DNA from 3 places in the Marinobacter sp. R17 genome. Region 3 is predicted to be linked to each of the others. Evidence: riboswitches for the same ligand, from Rfam matches in the RefSeq annotation. Region 3 holds a riboswitch; each other region holds the start of a gene.

Region 1 (4,960 bases), on a different contig from region 3:
CTTTATCGAGCGCCACGTGCACCGACTCAAGGACACCATGGTGGAGGTTCAGGCCAGCGGCAACCTGAGCCTGCGCGCCCCGGTGGATTCCACCGACGAGATCGGCGCCATGGGCGAGGCGTTCAACGCCATGCAGGCCCGTACCGGTCGCGTGGTGAGCAGTATGAAGGCCGCCATCCAGCGACTCGAAAGTGAAGTCGCCGCGCTGACCGAAGCCGCCGAGCGCAGCCGGGACGAACTCAAACGCCAACAGACCGGTACCGACCGCTCTGCCGAGGCCATCCAGGCCATGCTGGAAAGCTTCCGTGGCATTGCCGGGCAGGCGGATGCGGCCAAGGAGCTGTCCCATGAGGCACGCCGTGCCGCGGTCGAGGGCAGTGAACGGGTGGCCCAGTCTTCCCGCTCCATCCAGCAACTGGCCGACGTCATCCAGAAATCCGCGGGCAGCGTGGAAGCGCTGGCCGAGAACAGCCGGGAAATCGGCAGTGCCGTCACCGAAATCCAGGGGATCGCTGAGCAGACCAACCTGTTGGCGTTGAATGCCGCGATCGAGGCCGCCCGGGCGGGCGATCAGGGTCGGGGCTTTGCGGTGGTTGCCGACGAAGTGCGAAAGCTGGCCCAGCGGGTGCAGGATTCCACCGAACAGATCCAGGGCACCATCGACCGGCTGTTGGGCACCATGGGCGAAGCCGTCCAGCAGATGAACACCAGCTCCGTGGACGCCAGCCGCTGCGTGGAAGAAGCCGACGCCGGCGCCGCCGCGCTGCAGGAAATCAGCGCCATGGTGCTGCGCATCGACGACACCAACCAGGACATCGCCGACGTGTCCGCCCAGCAGACCTCGGCCACCGACGAGGTGCAGCAGAACGTCCAGTGCATCCGCGAAACCACCCAGGCGATGGTCAATCAGCTGGTGGAAAGCGCCGACATGAGCCGGCGCCTGCGGGAACTCATCCGGGAACTGGAAAGCGCCGCGGCGCAGGTGTCGGTGGAGGACGCCTGAGCCGGATCAGCGACCGGGCTTCCAGGAGCGCTGCATTTCCAGGAACAGGAACGAGGCGCTCCAGGTGATCAGCACCAGCCCGGTCAGTGCCTCGATCCCGCACAGGAAGCGAATCGGTCCAAACGGCTCGATGTCACCAAAGCCCACGGTGGTGTAGGTGGTGAGCGAGAAGTAGACACAGTCCAGTAGCGTGCCGGAGAAATTGCCTGCCAGGTGCCCCCAGTAAGGCGACGCGTTCATCCAGTAATACACAACGCCAAACAGCCAGACTTCCACCATGTGCGCCAGCATGGCGCCGCCCACTCCGACCACGATGCGGAAATGATGGGGAATACCCAGCCGCGGTATGTAGCGGTTGAGCAAAGACAGCCCCCGGAAATGCACCAGCACCGCGATAGCCGTGACGAGCGTGTTGAGCGCCACCATGAGCGCCAGGGACACATCCGGTAAGTCCAGGGATTCGGGCATCCGTTTTCACTCCTGCCTGTCACCGGCCCAGCTTAAAGGGGACGGCGACCGGAAGCGAGACACCCCTGCGGCGATCAACCACAGCCCTCGACACATTCGCCGCCGGCGTCAAATGCCATGGTGCGGCCGCTCAGCGGCACATGCACCGGCACGTCGGACGCCTGAATAAACGCGTCGGTCCGCGTCCCCGGCCGGACCTTGCCCTTTTCCGTCGCCGGCTCATTGGCGTGGGATGGAATCACGCTGGCGGGCTTGACCATCTCGTTGATCACGTGGGCCGCTTCCTCTGGCCCGGTCGTGTAGGTGTCCCCAATGTTAATGACCGCCAGCTTGGCCCCGTAGTAGTCGTGCACCACGGCTTCCTGATCCGCGGTGATGCCGGTATCGCCGGACAGGTAGACCACCAGGCCGTTCGTGAACGTCAGTACGTAACCGGTGGGCGGGCCGACATAGGCGGTCAGCCCCGCCGCCGAGAGGATCTTGCCCATCTGCCCATCGATAAAGGCCGGCGACAGGCCGTTGCTGTGCACCGCCGGCACCGTGGTGATCCCCACGCCGCCTTCCTCCACATGGGCACCGAAGCGAACCAGCACCGAAGCCTTCGGGTCGCCGTCCGCCGCTTTCAGTCGCCCGGCAAAGAAACTCGCCATTTCACTGCCCGTTACGATCCGGGCGTTCTTCTTGACCGCAATCTTGACGCTGTTGGACAGCGGCGCGTCGTCTTCGGAGGCCGCCGGTGAGGCACAGCTGCCGGCGTTGGGTTCCGGAATGTGCCGGTCACCCAGATGGTCGCCGTGAACGTGGCTGACCAGGACCACGTCGATGTTGCCCAGGCGCGGGTCATCGGCCCCGGCGACCGTGCGGCCGGCGTCATACAGGATGCGCGTACCATTGGGGTCTTCGAACACCAGGGCCCGGTCGAGAACGCAGAACTCGCCGTCCTGACCGCCCAGTGGCGTGACGCGGACCGTATCGGCGGCACGCGCCACCGGCGTTACCAGTGCCAGCAAGGCGAGAGATACAAGGCTGTTTCGAATGAGGTGCATGAGCAGTCTCCCTGGGAATCAGAATCCATCGGTGTGTCGCTAATGCTACGTGGGTCGAAGTAAAGCCGATGTTTCGCCAATCGATTGCGACTTTGAACTATGTCAGTATGGTCGCCGAAAACCCATTCCACACATTTTGTCGCCAGGGGAGTCCACCGCACGCCGGCGGGCTGAGAATACGACGGGAAACCGTCCAAACCCTGGAACCTGATCCGGTTCATACCGGCGGAGGAAGTGCGACGTGATCATCACCGTAGCGGCCGTTGCCGCCGCATTGCTTGTCTTTACCTGGTTGGGCCTGCGCGCCCGTTTCGCGGATGGCGGCCTGGACGACTACGTCACCGCCCGCAACTCCCAGGGCGCCCAGGCTCTGGGGCTGTCCTTCCTGGCCTCCGGCATGGGCGGCTGGATCCTGTTTGCCCCGCCCGAAGTGGGGGCCATGGTGGGCCCAATTGCGCTGGCCGGCTACGCCGTCGGGGCGGCGCTGCCGTTCCTGGTGTTCGCGGCCTGCGGCCCGGCCATCCGGCGTCACCTGCCCGAAGGCCGCAGCATCGGCGAATTCGCCCAGGCCTGCTTCGGCACCGGCGTGCGCCGCTGGGTAGCCCTGATTTCCGTGCTCTACATGCTGTGTTTCCTGACCGCCGAACTCACGGCCGTGGGCGCCATCACCGGCCTGCTCACGGACCTCAACGGCAACCTCGCCATCCTCGGCGTGGCGATCACCACGCTGGTCTACACTGCCTGGGGCGGCTTGCGGGCGAGCCTGGTGACCGATCGCTGGCAGGGTCTGTTGCTGATCGCGCTGATCCTGCTGGTCGGGGCGGTGGCGATCCCGGCCTTGCCGGACGCGTCGGCCTCGGCCAGTCAGCCCCAGGTCCCGGTAGCGGATGCCCTGGCCGTGGCCCTGACCCTGGTGATCGCGGTGACCGCGGCCAACCTGTTCCATCAGGGCTACTGGCAACGGCTCTGGGCTGCGAAGGACGGCGCTGCCTTGGGTCGCGGAGCCATTCTGGGCGGTGTGACCACCGTACTGGTGGTGGCCCTGGTCGGTGGGCTTGGCATCGCCGCCGCGTTGAGTGGTGCCGACCTCGGCTCGCCGCCGATTCCGTTCTTCGCCCTGCTGCACAGCGCGCCGGCCTGGCTGGCGACTGTCGCGCTGGTCCTGGCTCTCACGCTGGTCGCGTCGTCGGTCGACACGTTGCAGAATGGCCTGGCGTCGCTGGCGGTCACCGAAAAGCGCGGCCTGTCCCTGACCGGTGCCCGCTGGCTGACGGTGCTGTTGATGGTGCCGGTGATTCTCATCGCCCTGCAGGGCTACTCGGTGCTGCGGCTGTTCCTGATTGCCGACCTGCTGTGCGCCACCACGGTGATTCCGGTGCTGCTGGGCCTCTGGTCACGGATGACCACCGCGGCTGCCGTCGCCGGTGCCACGGCCGGCCTGATCGGTGCCGTGCTGCCGGACTGGATCGCAACGGGCAGTGTGATTGAAGGCCTGCACGCCGCCAGCTTCCCCGGTGGCGTGCCGACCCTGGCGCCGTTCCTCGGCGCTCTGGTGGCGTCGGCGGCTGTCAGCGTCAGCCTGGGCTTGCTCCGTCCCAGCACAGCCGGTTAAAGGCGGCTGAGGCGCCGGTAGCCACCCTGCTATCGGCGCATTCCCAACCCGAGTGTCCATACTGGCGGACACTGTCTGTCAGGACGGACACCCAAAGCGGTTGCCCTGAGCCCTGTTTCCCAGTGGTTTCCTGCCTGCCGGGCCTCATCAGCTGTCCGGATTTCCGGATGGTTTTCCCCTGACCCAATCCTGCCTCGTTCATTACCTCGCTGTTTTACAAACGTTTTACCTTTTGGCACAGCATGCGCATAGGTGTTCCGGTGCCGGGCAGATTGCCCCTCCAACACAACAACAAGAGAGCAAGGAGCACGCTATGCCAATCCGACGTTTTATGGCGGTCGTCCTGACCGTGCTGATTCCGGCGCTGACCAGCGCCGGTACCGTGACATCCGACACCCTGCCGGCGGGCAGCTATTCCGCCTCCCGCGATCGGCAGTACCAGGTCTATGTCCCGGACGCCTTAACCACGCCCGCTCCGATGGTGATGGCACTGCATGGCTGCAGCCAGACCCAATCCAACGCCCTCAATGAGTGGGGCCTGAAAGCGGCGGCGGATCGCTACGGCTTTATCCTGGTCACGCCGTTTATCACCAGCTACGACGGCCTGCGCAATGAGAATTGCTGGGGCTTCTGGTTCGACCAGCACCAGCATGAAGGCTCCGGCGAGCCCCAGGACCTGCTGCGTATCGGCCAGGCGGTGGAGGCGGCATACAGCGTCGACCCAAACCGGCGCTACATCACGGGCCTGTCCTCCGGCGGCGCTATGACGGTGGTCGCCGCGATCGCCCACAACGAGTATTGGGCCGCGGCCGCCTCGGCTTCCGGTTTACC
Region 2 (4,960 bases), on a different contig from region 3:
CCGTCCACGAATTGCCGGGACTTGTCCCGCATGCCCTGTTCGATGGCATCCCGGGTTTCCAGTCCCTGCTCTTTCGCGTAGTCACGCACTTCCTGGGTGATCTTCATGGAACAGAACTTGGGCCCGCACATGGAGCAGAAGTGCGCCACCTTGGCCGAATCCTTGGGCAGGGTTTCGTCGTGATAGGCGCGCGCCGTGTCCGGGTCGAAGCCGAGGTTGAACTGGTCTTCCCAGCGGAACTCGAACCGGGCCCGGGACAGAGCATCGTCCCGCACCTGCGCCCCCGGATGCCCCTTGGCCAGATCGGCGGCGTGGGCGGCGATCTTGTAGGTGATGATGCCGGTCTTCACATCGTCCTTGTTGGGCAGCCCCAGGTGTTCCTTGGGCGTCACGTAACACAACATGGCGCAGCCGTACCAGCCGATCATGGCGGCGCCGATGCCGGAGGTGATATGGTCGTACCCCGGCGCAATGTCGGTCACCAGCGGGCCCAGGGTGTAGAACGGGGCTTCGTCGCAGCAATCGAGCTGCTTGTCCATGTTTTCCTTGATCAGGTGCATGGGGACGTGTCCAGGCCCCTCGATCATCACCTGGACGTCGTGCTTCCAGGCGATTTTGGTCAACTCGCCCAGGGTCTCCAGCTCGCCGAACTGGGACTCGTCGTTGGCGTCAGCGATGCAGCCGGGCCGCAGTCCGTCACCCAGACTGAAGGAGACATCGTAGGCCTTCATGATCTCGCAGATCTCTTCGAAATGCGTATACAGGAAACTTTCCTGATGATGCGCCAGGCACCACTTGGCCATGATCGAGCCGCCTCGGGACACAATGCCGGTGACCCGTTTCGCCGTCAGCGGGACGTGGTGCAACCGCACACCGGCGTGGATGGTGAAGTAGTCGATGCCCTGCTCCGCCTGCTCAATCAGGGTGTCGCGGAAGATCTCCCAGGTCAGGTCTTCGGCCACGCCGTTCACTTTTTCCAGTGCCTGATAAATCGGCACGGTGCCGATCGGGACGGGCGAGTTGCGGATGATCCACTCGCGGGTTTCGTGGATGTTCTTGCCGGTGGACAGATCCATCACGGTATCGGCGCCCCAGCGGATGCCCCAGGTGAGCTTCTCCACCTCTTCCTCGATCGACGAACTGACCGCCGAATTCCCGATGTTGCCGTTGATCTTCACCAGGAAGTTGCGGCCGATGATCATCGGCTCCAGCTCCGGGTGGTTGATGTTAGCGGGAATGATCGCGCGACCGCGGGCGATTTCCTCCCGCACAAATTCCGGAGTGATCTCGGCCGGCATGGCCGCCCCGTGGGACTGTCCCGGATGCTGGCTGTCGAGCCAGCCCTTGGCCCGGGCTTCCTGCAGTTTCATGTTCTCGCGGATGGCGACGAATTCCATCTCCGGCGTGATGATGCCCCGGCGGGCATAGTGCATCTGGCTGACGTTACGGCCCGGCTTCGCCCGCAACGGCTTGCGCCGCTCTTCAAACCGCAGCACGTCCAGCGTCGGATCTTTCAGACGCCGCAAGGTGTACTGGGAGGAATAGCCCGACAAGGTTTCCGTGTCGTCACGCTCGTCGATCCACGACTGGCGAACCGGCGCCAGACCCTGCCTCAGATCAATTAGGGCCTGCGGATCGGTGTAGGGCCCGGAGGTGTCGTAAACCACCAGCGGCTCGTTGGCGTGCCTTCCGCTGTCGGTCACGCTGTCACTCAGACTGATTTCCCGCATCGGCACCCGCAGGTCCGGGCGACTTCCGGTTACGTAGATTTTACGGGAACAGGGCAGCGGCTGAACCGCAGCCTCATCAACGGCGGCGGCATCCTTCAGGAATTCGATGCTCTCGGTAGTCATCATGGCGTCCCTCTTGTCGGGGCCGATCCGGTGGATCGACGGCAAAGTGTCCTGGGTGGACGGGGCGCGTTTGACGAGGAAGGATCCGGGCACAACACAGGCGTAAAGCCTGGATTGCACTGGACAGCTTGTCTTAGATTCCTACGCCGGTATTAACCGGATCAGGTTCGCGGGTTTTGCCCTGGGCAATCTCAGCCGGTTTTACCGGCACCCCGTCAAGACGCATTTGAGTGATCAACCCAAGGGCTTACAAACCGCACCGAACAGTGCGTGCAGGCCCTTAAAGGTGATTTCCGCAAGTGTAGAGATCAGATGGATTTTTGTCCATAATGAGGACCGCTTCCTTGAGCCTCCCGACTTCTGTCCAGCCCGACCCGCAGGGTTCGCGGCCCCACACTCAGGGACGAGGCTCGCCCCAACAATGCGTAGGCAGGAGAATCCATGAAGAAATCCGTGCTCACCGGCCTGGTCGGACTGCTGGTTGTCCAGCCGGCCATGGCAACCGACCTCATCGATGCTTATGAGAAGGCACTGGCCTATGATTCCGGCATTGCGTCCGCCCGGGCCTCCTACGAAGCCCAGCAGGCGAACGTCGATGTCACCCGAAGCCAGCTCCTGCCCAAGATCGATGCCTACGGTAACGCCCAGCACATCGACTCCGACGGCCCGCGGACCGACGATTCCTACAAGTCCTTTGGCTACGGGGTGGAACTGACCCAGCCGCTGTTCCGGGCCGAGAACTGGTTCAACTACGACGCCAGCCAGTTCCAGAGCGAAAGCGCCCGGGCCGATTACAGCCTGGCCCAGCAGCAGTTGATCCTGGACGTGGCCACCGCCTACTTCAACGTGCTGCGCGCCGAGGACAACCTGACCACGGTGCGCGCCGCTGAAGCGGCCTTCGCGCGCCAGTACGACCAGGCCCAGGAGCGCTTCGACGTGGGCCTGATCGCCATCACCGAAGTGTATGAATCCCGCGCCAGCTATGATGCCAGCAAGAGCGAGCGGATTTCCGCCGAAAGCGACCTGGATATCGCGCGCGAACAGCTCAGCCGACTGATCGGCGAAAACGCCGGTGACCTGGAAAACCTGCAGCAGGACTTCCCGCTCTCCCGCCCGCAACCAACCGACCCGGCCGCCTGGGAAAAAATCGCCCTGCAACAGAACTGGCGCGTGCAGTCAGCCGCCTACACGCTGCAGGCCAATCGGTCGCTGCTGGATGTGGCCAAAGCCGGGCACTATCCGACCCTCGATCTGAGCGCCAAATACGGCAACACCGAGTTGGACGGCGTTGGCCAGGTCTCGCCCAACCAGAGCACCGTCGATGGTACGACAACCGAAGGCGTGCTGGCCCTGCAACTGAACGTTCCGCTGTATGAAGGTAACGGCACCGAAGCCAGTATCCGTCAGCAGCGCGCGCAGCTGGAAGCCTCCGACCAGAATCTCAAGACGGTGCGCCGTGATGTCAGCGTGAATGCGCGCAGTTTCTACCGTACGGTCAACTCCAACATCGAGACGGTCAACTCCCAGGAGCAAAGCATCGTGTCCCGCCGCAGTGCGCTGGATGCGACCCGCGCCGGTTACGAGGTGGGCACACGCAACATCGTGGAAGTGCTGGATGCCGAGCGGAACTACTACGAGTCTCTGCGTGATTACGCCAACGCCCGCTACGACTACGTGGTGAACACGCTGAACCTGAAACTGGTGGCCGGCACCCTGAGCCCGCAGGATCTGGTGGATCTCAACCGCTGGCTGAGCAGTTCGGCGCCGAGCATCGGTGCCATCGCCAACGACACCAAGACCGTCGACCCGACCAAATCGCCCTAAACTGTGACTCGCTGGCGCTCTATGTCCGGGCGCCAGCATCCCCTACCCCAGCTTTTCGACGATCCCGTCCACCACGCGCTTCAACGCCCCGCGATTGGCATCGACGACGGCCAGCGCGTTGGTTCCCAGCTGTTGGCGATAATCTGAATCCGCGAAACCGCGGCCGAGCGCATCCGCCAGCTCACGTGAATCCTGAACACGGACCAGCCCCGCCCCGCTTTCCAGGCGCTCGTAGATGTCATCGAAATTGAACACATGAGGCCCGGTCACAACCGGCATGCCCCAGGCCGCCGGCTCCAGCGGATTGTGCCCGCCCCGCTCGATCAGCGAGCCACCGACGAAAGCCACATCCGCCGCGCCGTAGAGCATCATGAGCTCCCCCATGGTGTTGGCCAGATACACCTGGCAATCCGACGCATCGCCGCCCTCGGAGCGGCGCACCAAGCCCAGATTCCGCTGACGGACCAGAGCCGCTACGTCGTCGAATCGCTCCGGGTGTCGGGGCACCAGTACCAGCAGCGCGTCATGGGTGCCAGCCAGCACCTGCTGGTGCGCGTCCAGAATCTGCTCATCCTCACCTTCATGGGTGCTGGCAGCGATCCAGACCGGTCGCTCCCCGCCCAGCTGTGACCGCAGAGTCGCGGCCGCCTGCCGCAAGGCATCGGTGACCTCCACATCGAATTTGACGCTTCCGGTAATGGAGACCGAATCCGCTCTTGCGCCGGTTTCGACGAAACGCTGGGCGTCGCCGTCTGCCTGGGCGGCAATCCAGTCGATCTGCCGCAGGAGCTGTCGGCTGGCCCCAGGCAAGCGCTGGTAACTGCGGGCGGAGCGCTCGGAAAGCCGCGCATTGATCAGATAGACCGGCGTGCCGGCGGCGGCGGTCTGGTAGATCATGTTCGGCCAGAGTTCCGTTTCCATAATGACCAGGGCCTGTGGCCGGGCCCGCCGCAGGAAACGACGTACCGAGCCCGGCGTATCGTAGGGCGAATAGGCGTAGCGCACACGATCCCCGAACAGCGCGTTGGCGCGTGCCCGGCCCGTTGCCGTCATGGCGCTCATCAGGATGCTGGCATCGGGGCGTCGCTCAAGGAGGGCACGGACCAACGGAGCCGCCGCGATGGTCTCGCCCACCGACACCGCATGCACCCAGATCACCGGCTTCTCGCTGCGCGGGATCAGGCCGATACGATCTCGCCAGTGTGCCACCGCTTCCGGCGACGTCCGCCCCTGCCACCATAACCGGATCAGGACAAACGGCAGGATGAGACGAAAGAGGGTCG
Region 3 (4,960 bases):
GCGGCGGCAGCCTGCTGGTGGCGATACTGGCCTATCTGGTGATGAGCCTGCCGATTGCCGGCCACCTGACCTTCAACTTCCCGGAACTGCACCTGATCATCCTGGCGGTGATCCTGCTAATGGGTCAGTACACCGGCTACAAGCTCAGCGAACTGCGTCGGTTCCATCCCATGCAGGAGTATGACTGATGCGATGGATCTCGCCGGCCGCCCTCACCCGCCGCGGCATGCTCAATATGAACCGGCGCAATGTGGATTACATTGCCCGTTACAACGACCGCAGCGCCTACCCGCTGGTGGACAACAAGCTGAAAACCAAGCTGGTGGCCGAGGAATACGATGTGGCTACCCCGGCCCTGCGCCAGGTGGTTTCCCAACAGCACCAGATCTCCCATTTCCGGGAACGGGTGGCGGACCTGAACGGCTTCGCCATCAAACCGGCCAAGGGCTCCGGTGGCAAGGGCATCCTCGTCATTACCCGGCGCGAGGACGACAGCTTTATCAAGGCCTCCGGTGCGGCGGTGTCCCTGCGACACCTGGAGCGCCACCTGTCCAACATCCTGGCCGGCCTGTACTCATTGGGCGGTTCGCCCGATGTGGCGATCGTCGAGGATCTGATCCAGTGCAGCAGCGCCCTCACCGACTACTCGTTCCAGGGCGTGCCCGACATCCGCATTATCGTTTTCCGCGGTTATCCGGTGATGGCCATGCTGCGCCTGGCTACCCGGGCTTCTGACGGCAAGGCCAACCTGCACCAGGGCGCCATCGGTGTGGGCATCGACATCGCCACCGGCCGGAGTCTGAACGCCGTGCAATTCAACCGCCCGGTCAAGACCCACCCGGACACCGGCCTGGCGCTGGAGCACATCCATATCGAAGACTGGCATACGATGCTGGTGATGGCATCGCGCTGCTACGAGGCTACGGGCCTCGGCTATATGGGTGCGGATCTGGTGCTCGACCAGAACAGTGGCCCGACTCTACTGGAGTTGAACGCCCGGCCCGGCCTGGCCATCCAGATGGCCAATGGCAAGGGCCTGCTGCCACGCCTGAAGTACATCGAAAGCCTCAAGCGCACCCACCTCACTCCAGAAGCCCGGGTGGAATACGCCATGTCCATTTTCAGCCACTCCGGCAACCTGTCCGCTCCACTCCAGACAAGTTATCAGAAGCCGGTCTACGCCTGAGTCTTTAGCCGATCCCGCATACCTGCCCCGTTGTTTCGGGCATAAAAAAACCCGCCTCGTTCGAGGCGGGTTTTTCGGATCAGGCCGGGAGTTTATTTCATGCCGGCGTTGATCAGTGCACGCTCGTTGTTCAGACCTTTGTAGAGGCCATAGCACATGACGAGCAGTACGAAGGTGAACGGCAGGCCCACACTGACCGCGCCGGCTTGCAGGGACTTCAGCGCGTCAGAACCGCCGCCGAAGACCAGTGCCGCTGCAATCGCACCTTCCATGACCGCCCAGAAAACACGCTGCTGGGTCGGTGCGTCCAGCTTGCCGCCGGCGGTGATGCTGTCGATGACCAGCGAGCCTGAGTCAGACGAGGTCACGAAGAAGACCATGACCAGGATGATGCCCAGGAACGACGTGATGGTGGTCAGCGGGATGTTGGCCAGCATCTGGAACATCGCCAGAGAGACATCGGTCAGACCGTCGGTTGCCAGTGAGCCGACGCCCGCCTGGATCTGCTCCAGGGCCGAACCGCCAAATGCGCTCATCCAGACAATGGTGATTATGGTCGGGATAATCAGTACGGCGGTCACGAACTGGCGCACGGTACGACCTTTGGACACCCGGGCGATGAACATGCCGACGAACGGTGACCAGGAAATCCACCAGGCCCAGTAGAAGACGGTCCAGCCGTGGAACCAGGTCTCGTCTTCACGACCGAAGGGGTTACTCAGCGGCAGGATATTACCGACGTAAGCGGACGTGGTGGTCCAGAACGCTTCGAACACACCCAGGGTGTGACCGGCGAAGATCACGAACAGCAGCAGTGCCGCCGCCAGCCCCATATTGATATTACTGAGCAGCTTGACGCCGCCATCCAGACCACGAATCACCGAGATCAACGCCACGCAGGTGATGCCGAAGATGATGGCGATCTGGGTGCTGATGCCGCTGTCGATACCGAACAGGTAGTGGAGACCGGAGGCTGCCTGTTGCGCGCCCAGACCCAGGGATGTGGCCAGACCGAAGATGGTCGCCAGCACCGCGAGGATGTCGATGACGTCACCGATCCAGCCCCAGACGCGATCACCAAAGATCGGGAAGAAAGCCGAACGCAGGGTCAGCGGCATGCCCTTGTTGAAGGCGAAGAAGGACAGGGACAGCGCAACAATGGCGTAGATTGCCCAGGGATGCAGACCCCAGTGGTACATGGTCGCCCCCATGGCGAGGCTCGCACCTTCCGGCGTATTCGGGGCCACATTGAGCGGCGTGCCGTACCAGTCGGTGTAATAGGCGACCGGCTCGGCAACACCCCAGAACATCAGACCAATACCCATGCCAGCAGCGAACAGCATCGCGAACCAGGACATGGTGGAGAATTCCGGAACCGCGTCGGTACCGCCAATGCGGATATTGCCGACCGGCAGCACGATGAGTGCCAGGCAGAAAATCACGAAGATGTTGCCGCTGATCAGGAACAGCCAGTCAAAATGATTGATGGCCCCGGCCTTGGCACCACTGAGCAGCGAATTCGAGACATCCGGGAAAATCAGGGTTCCCACCACGAAAAAGATGATCAATGCTGCCGTAACGAAAAACACCGTCTTGTGCAGGTCAAGCCCCAGTGGGGTGATGTTATCCTGACCCGCCTGATAGTCGGTGGAGTACTCGTCTTTAAGGACTTCGCTCACGTCAAGTCTCCTCGAACGGATTGTTGGGTCCATTTCGGACTCAAGATTACAGACCGTTAAGTCTATTCATTTGAGCTCGAAATATCAAAAGCGATTTCCGGATGGAACCCACTTTTCTAACCGTAGCCCAGATATTGCGGCTCTTCCCGGAAATTTTTTTTCGGCGCCTTTAAACAACAGGCTACCGGCATATAGAGATCGTAATCGTTGCCCGTCACCCACACTGTTTCCAGGTCGCTCCGGGCCACGAACAGCGGCATTTCAGCCACCCCGAACGGCGATTGGCCGCCCTTTATTTACTTACAGGTCTAAGGACTGAGAAAAAACGATTCTGCACATCTATCGTGCCAAGGGGCGCTGCCCAGACCCCGGTAAGTCTGTTAAAATAGGGTTTTCTCAACGGGGTGCCTGCGACCGTATCGACAGGCTGAGATCAGACCCGCGGAACCTGCTCCGGATCATGCCGGCGAAGGGATTGAGTGAAGACTCTGCCTGCGGTCTGTGGTCCCCCGGAATGCCTACACGACGACGGGAATCGACCACAATGGCACGCCTTTTCCTCCTGATTCTGTTCACGCTTTCCGCCAGTCTGGCCTGGGCTGGCCCAACGCTGACGGTCTACACCTACCCGTCCTTCGTCTCAGAGTGGGGCCCGGGACCAGCCGTCAAGCAGGCATTCGAAGCGCAGTGCAACTGCACCCTCAATTTCGTGGCACTGGACAGCAGCGTGGCCATCCTTCACCGGTTGCGCCTGGAAGGTGAATCCAGCCCGGCCGACGTGGTATTGGGGCTGGACGCCAGCATCATGGCCGACGCCCGCAAAACCGGCCTGCTGGCCCCACACGACATCGACACGTCGTCGCTCAACCTGCCTATTGAATGGCAGGACGACACCTTCGTGCCTTACGACTGGGGTTATTTCGCGTTTGTTTACGACACCCAGCAGCTTTCGGATCCCCCCACCAGTCTGGACGGGCTGATCAACACCCCGGACGATCTGAAAATCATCATCGAGGACCCGCGCACCAGCACACCCGGGCTGGGCCTCCTGCTGTGGATGCGCAAGGTCTACGGTGATCAGGCCCCGGCTAAATGGCAGGCGCTGCAAAAGCACATCCTGACCGTCACCAAAGGCTGGAGCGATGCTTACTTCTCGCTGTTCATGAACGGCGAAGCGCCCATGGTGCTGTCTTACAGCACCTCCCCGGCCTATCACATGGCAGTGGACAAGACCGATCGCTATCAGGCCGCTGCCTTCGATGAAGGCCACTACCTGCAAGTGGAGGTGGCAGCCCGCCTGCGGAATAGCCCTCATCCCGAATTGGCCCGGCAGTTCCTGGCGTTCATGCTGACCCCCGCTTTCCAGCGGGAAATTCCCCTGAAGAACGTGATGTATCCGGCGACGGACCTGGGCGACGAGCTGCCCGATGTGTTCAATCGGCTGATCGAACCCGCCCGAACCCTGTATTTCGATCCGCAAACCGTCGCCGACCATCGCAAGGCCTGGATTGACGAGTGGCTCAACGCGACCGCACAGTGACGCCCCCATTCAGCCATCCGCGCTGGCGAGCCTGGCCCGGCCGGGCGGTGGCACTGCTGCTGGTCGGCATCGTGGCGGCCGGTTTTTCCGGCCTGCTGGCGGAGTGGCAATGGCAGGCCGTCAGCGATCTCTGGCAAAGCGCCTACCTGCGTCAGGTGATCTGGTTCAGCGTGTACCAGGCCACCCTGTCTACCGGACTCAGCCTGCTGCTGGCCATTCCGGTGGCCCGGGCGCTGCACCGCCATCCGCGGTTCGCCGGTCGCGCCCTGCTGCTGCGGCTGACGGAGCTCAGTCTTGTGTTGCCCACCATCGTCGCGGCGTTTGCCCTGGTGGCGGTGTACGGCCGCTCCGGCTGGCTCAATACGGCGCTGGGCTGGCTGGGCCTGCCTTTCCGTTGGAACCTCTACGGGCTGCAGGGCATCCTGCTTGCCCACGTCTTTTTCAACGCGCCACTGGCCGCCCGCATCCTGCTGCAGGGACTCGAGCGCATCCCCGCCAACCAGTGGCGGATGGCGGCTCAACTGGGCCTGACCAGCGGCCCGCTGTGGCGCAACC

What was found. Region 3 has a riboswitch for thiamine pyrophosphate ahead of thiB (thiamine ABC transporter substrate binding subunit). Riboswitches for the same ligand answer to the same signal wherever they lie in the genome.
Region 1: it holds a riboswitch for thiamine pyrophosphate, as region 3 does, so the genes downstream of both, EB809_RS04755 (sodium:solute symporter) here and thiB (thiamine ABC transporter substrate binding subunit) in region 3, are expected to answer to the same signal.
Region 2: it holds a riboswitch for thiamine pyrophosphate, as region 3 does, so the genes downstream of both, thiC (phosphomethylpyrimidine synthase ThiC) here and thiB (thiamine ABC transporter substrate binding subunit) in region 3, are expected to answer to the same signal.

Annotation. Positions count from the first base shown of each region.
Region 1 covers NZ_RHGZ01000004.1:126,704-131,663, forward strand. Annotated here, with positions in the region: gene EB809_RS04740 (methyl-accepting chemotaxis protein) at 1-1,003, shown strand, start outside; gene EB809_RS04745 (potassium channel family protein) at 1,010-1,471, opposite strand; gene EB809_RS04750 (MBL fold metallo-hydrolase) at 1,546-2,517, opposite strand; TPP riboswitch at 2,652-2,769, shown strand; gene EB809_RS04755 (sodium:solute symporter) at 2,759-4,129, shown strand; gene EB809_RS04760 (PHB depolymerase family esterase) at 4,443-4,960, shown strand, end outside.
Region 2 covers NZ_RHGZ01000007.1:86,287-91,246, reverse strand. Annotated here, with positions in the region: gene thiC (phosphomethylpyrimidine synthase ThiC) at 1-1,853, opposite strand, end outside; TPP riboswitch at 1,974-2,078, opposite strand; gene EB809_RS07305 (TolC family outer membrane protein) at 2,295-3,677, shown strand; gene waaA (lipid IV(A) 3-deoxy-D-manno-octulosonic acid transferase) at 3,720-4,960, opposite strand, start outside.
Region 3 covers NZ_RHGZ01000002.1:27,955-32,914, reverse strand. Annotated here, with positions in the region: gene EB809_RS02120 (inactive transglutaminase family protein) at 1-188, shown strand, start outside; gene EB809_RS02115 (alpha-L-glutamate ligase-like protein) at 188-1,186, shown strand; gene EB809_RS02110 (BCCT family transporter) at 1,279-2,865, opposite strand; TPP riboswitch at 3,256-3,357, shown strand; gene thiB (thiamine ABC transporter substrate binding subunit) at 3,410-4,405, shown strand; gene thiP (thiamine/thiamine pyrophosphate ABC transporter permease) at 4,381-4,960, shown strand, end outside.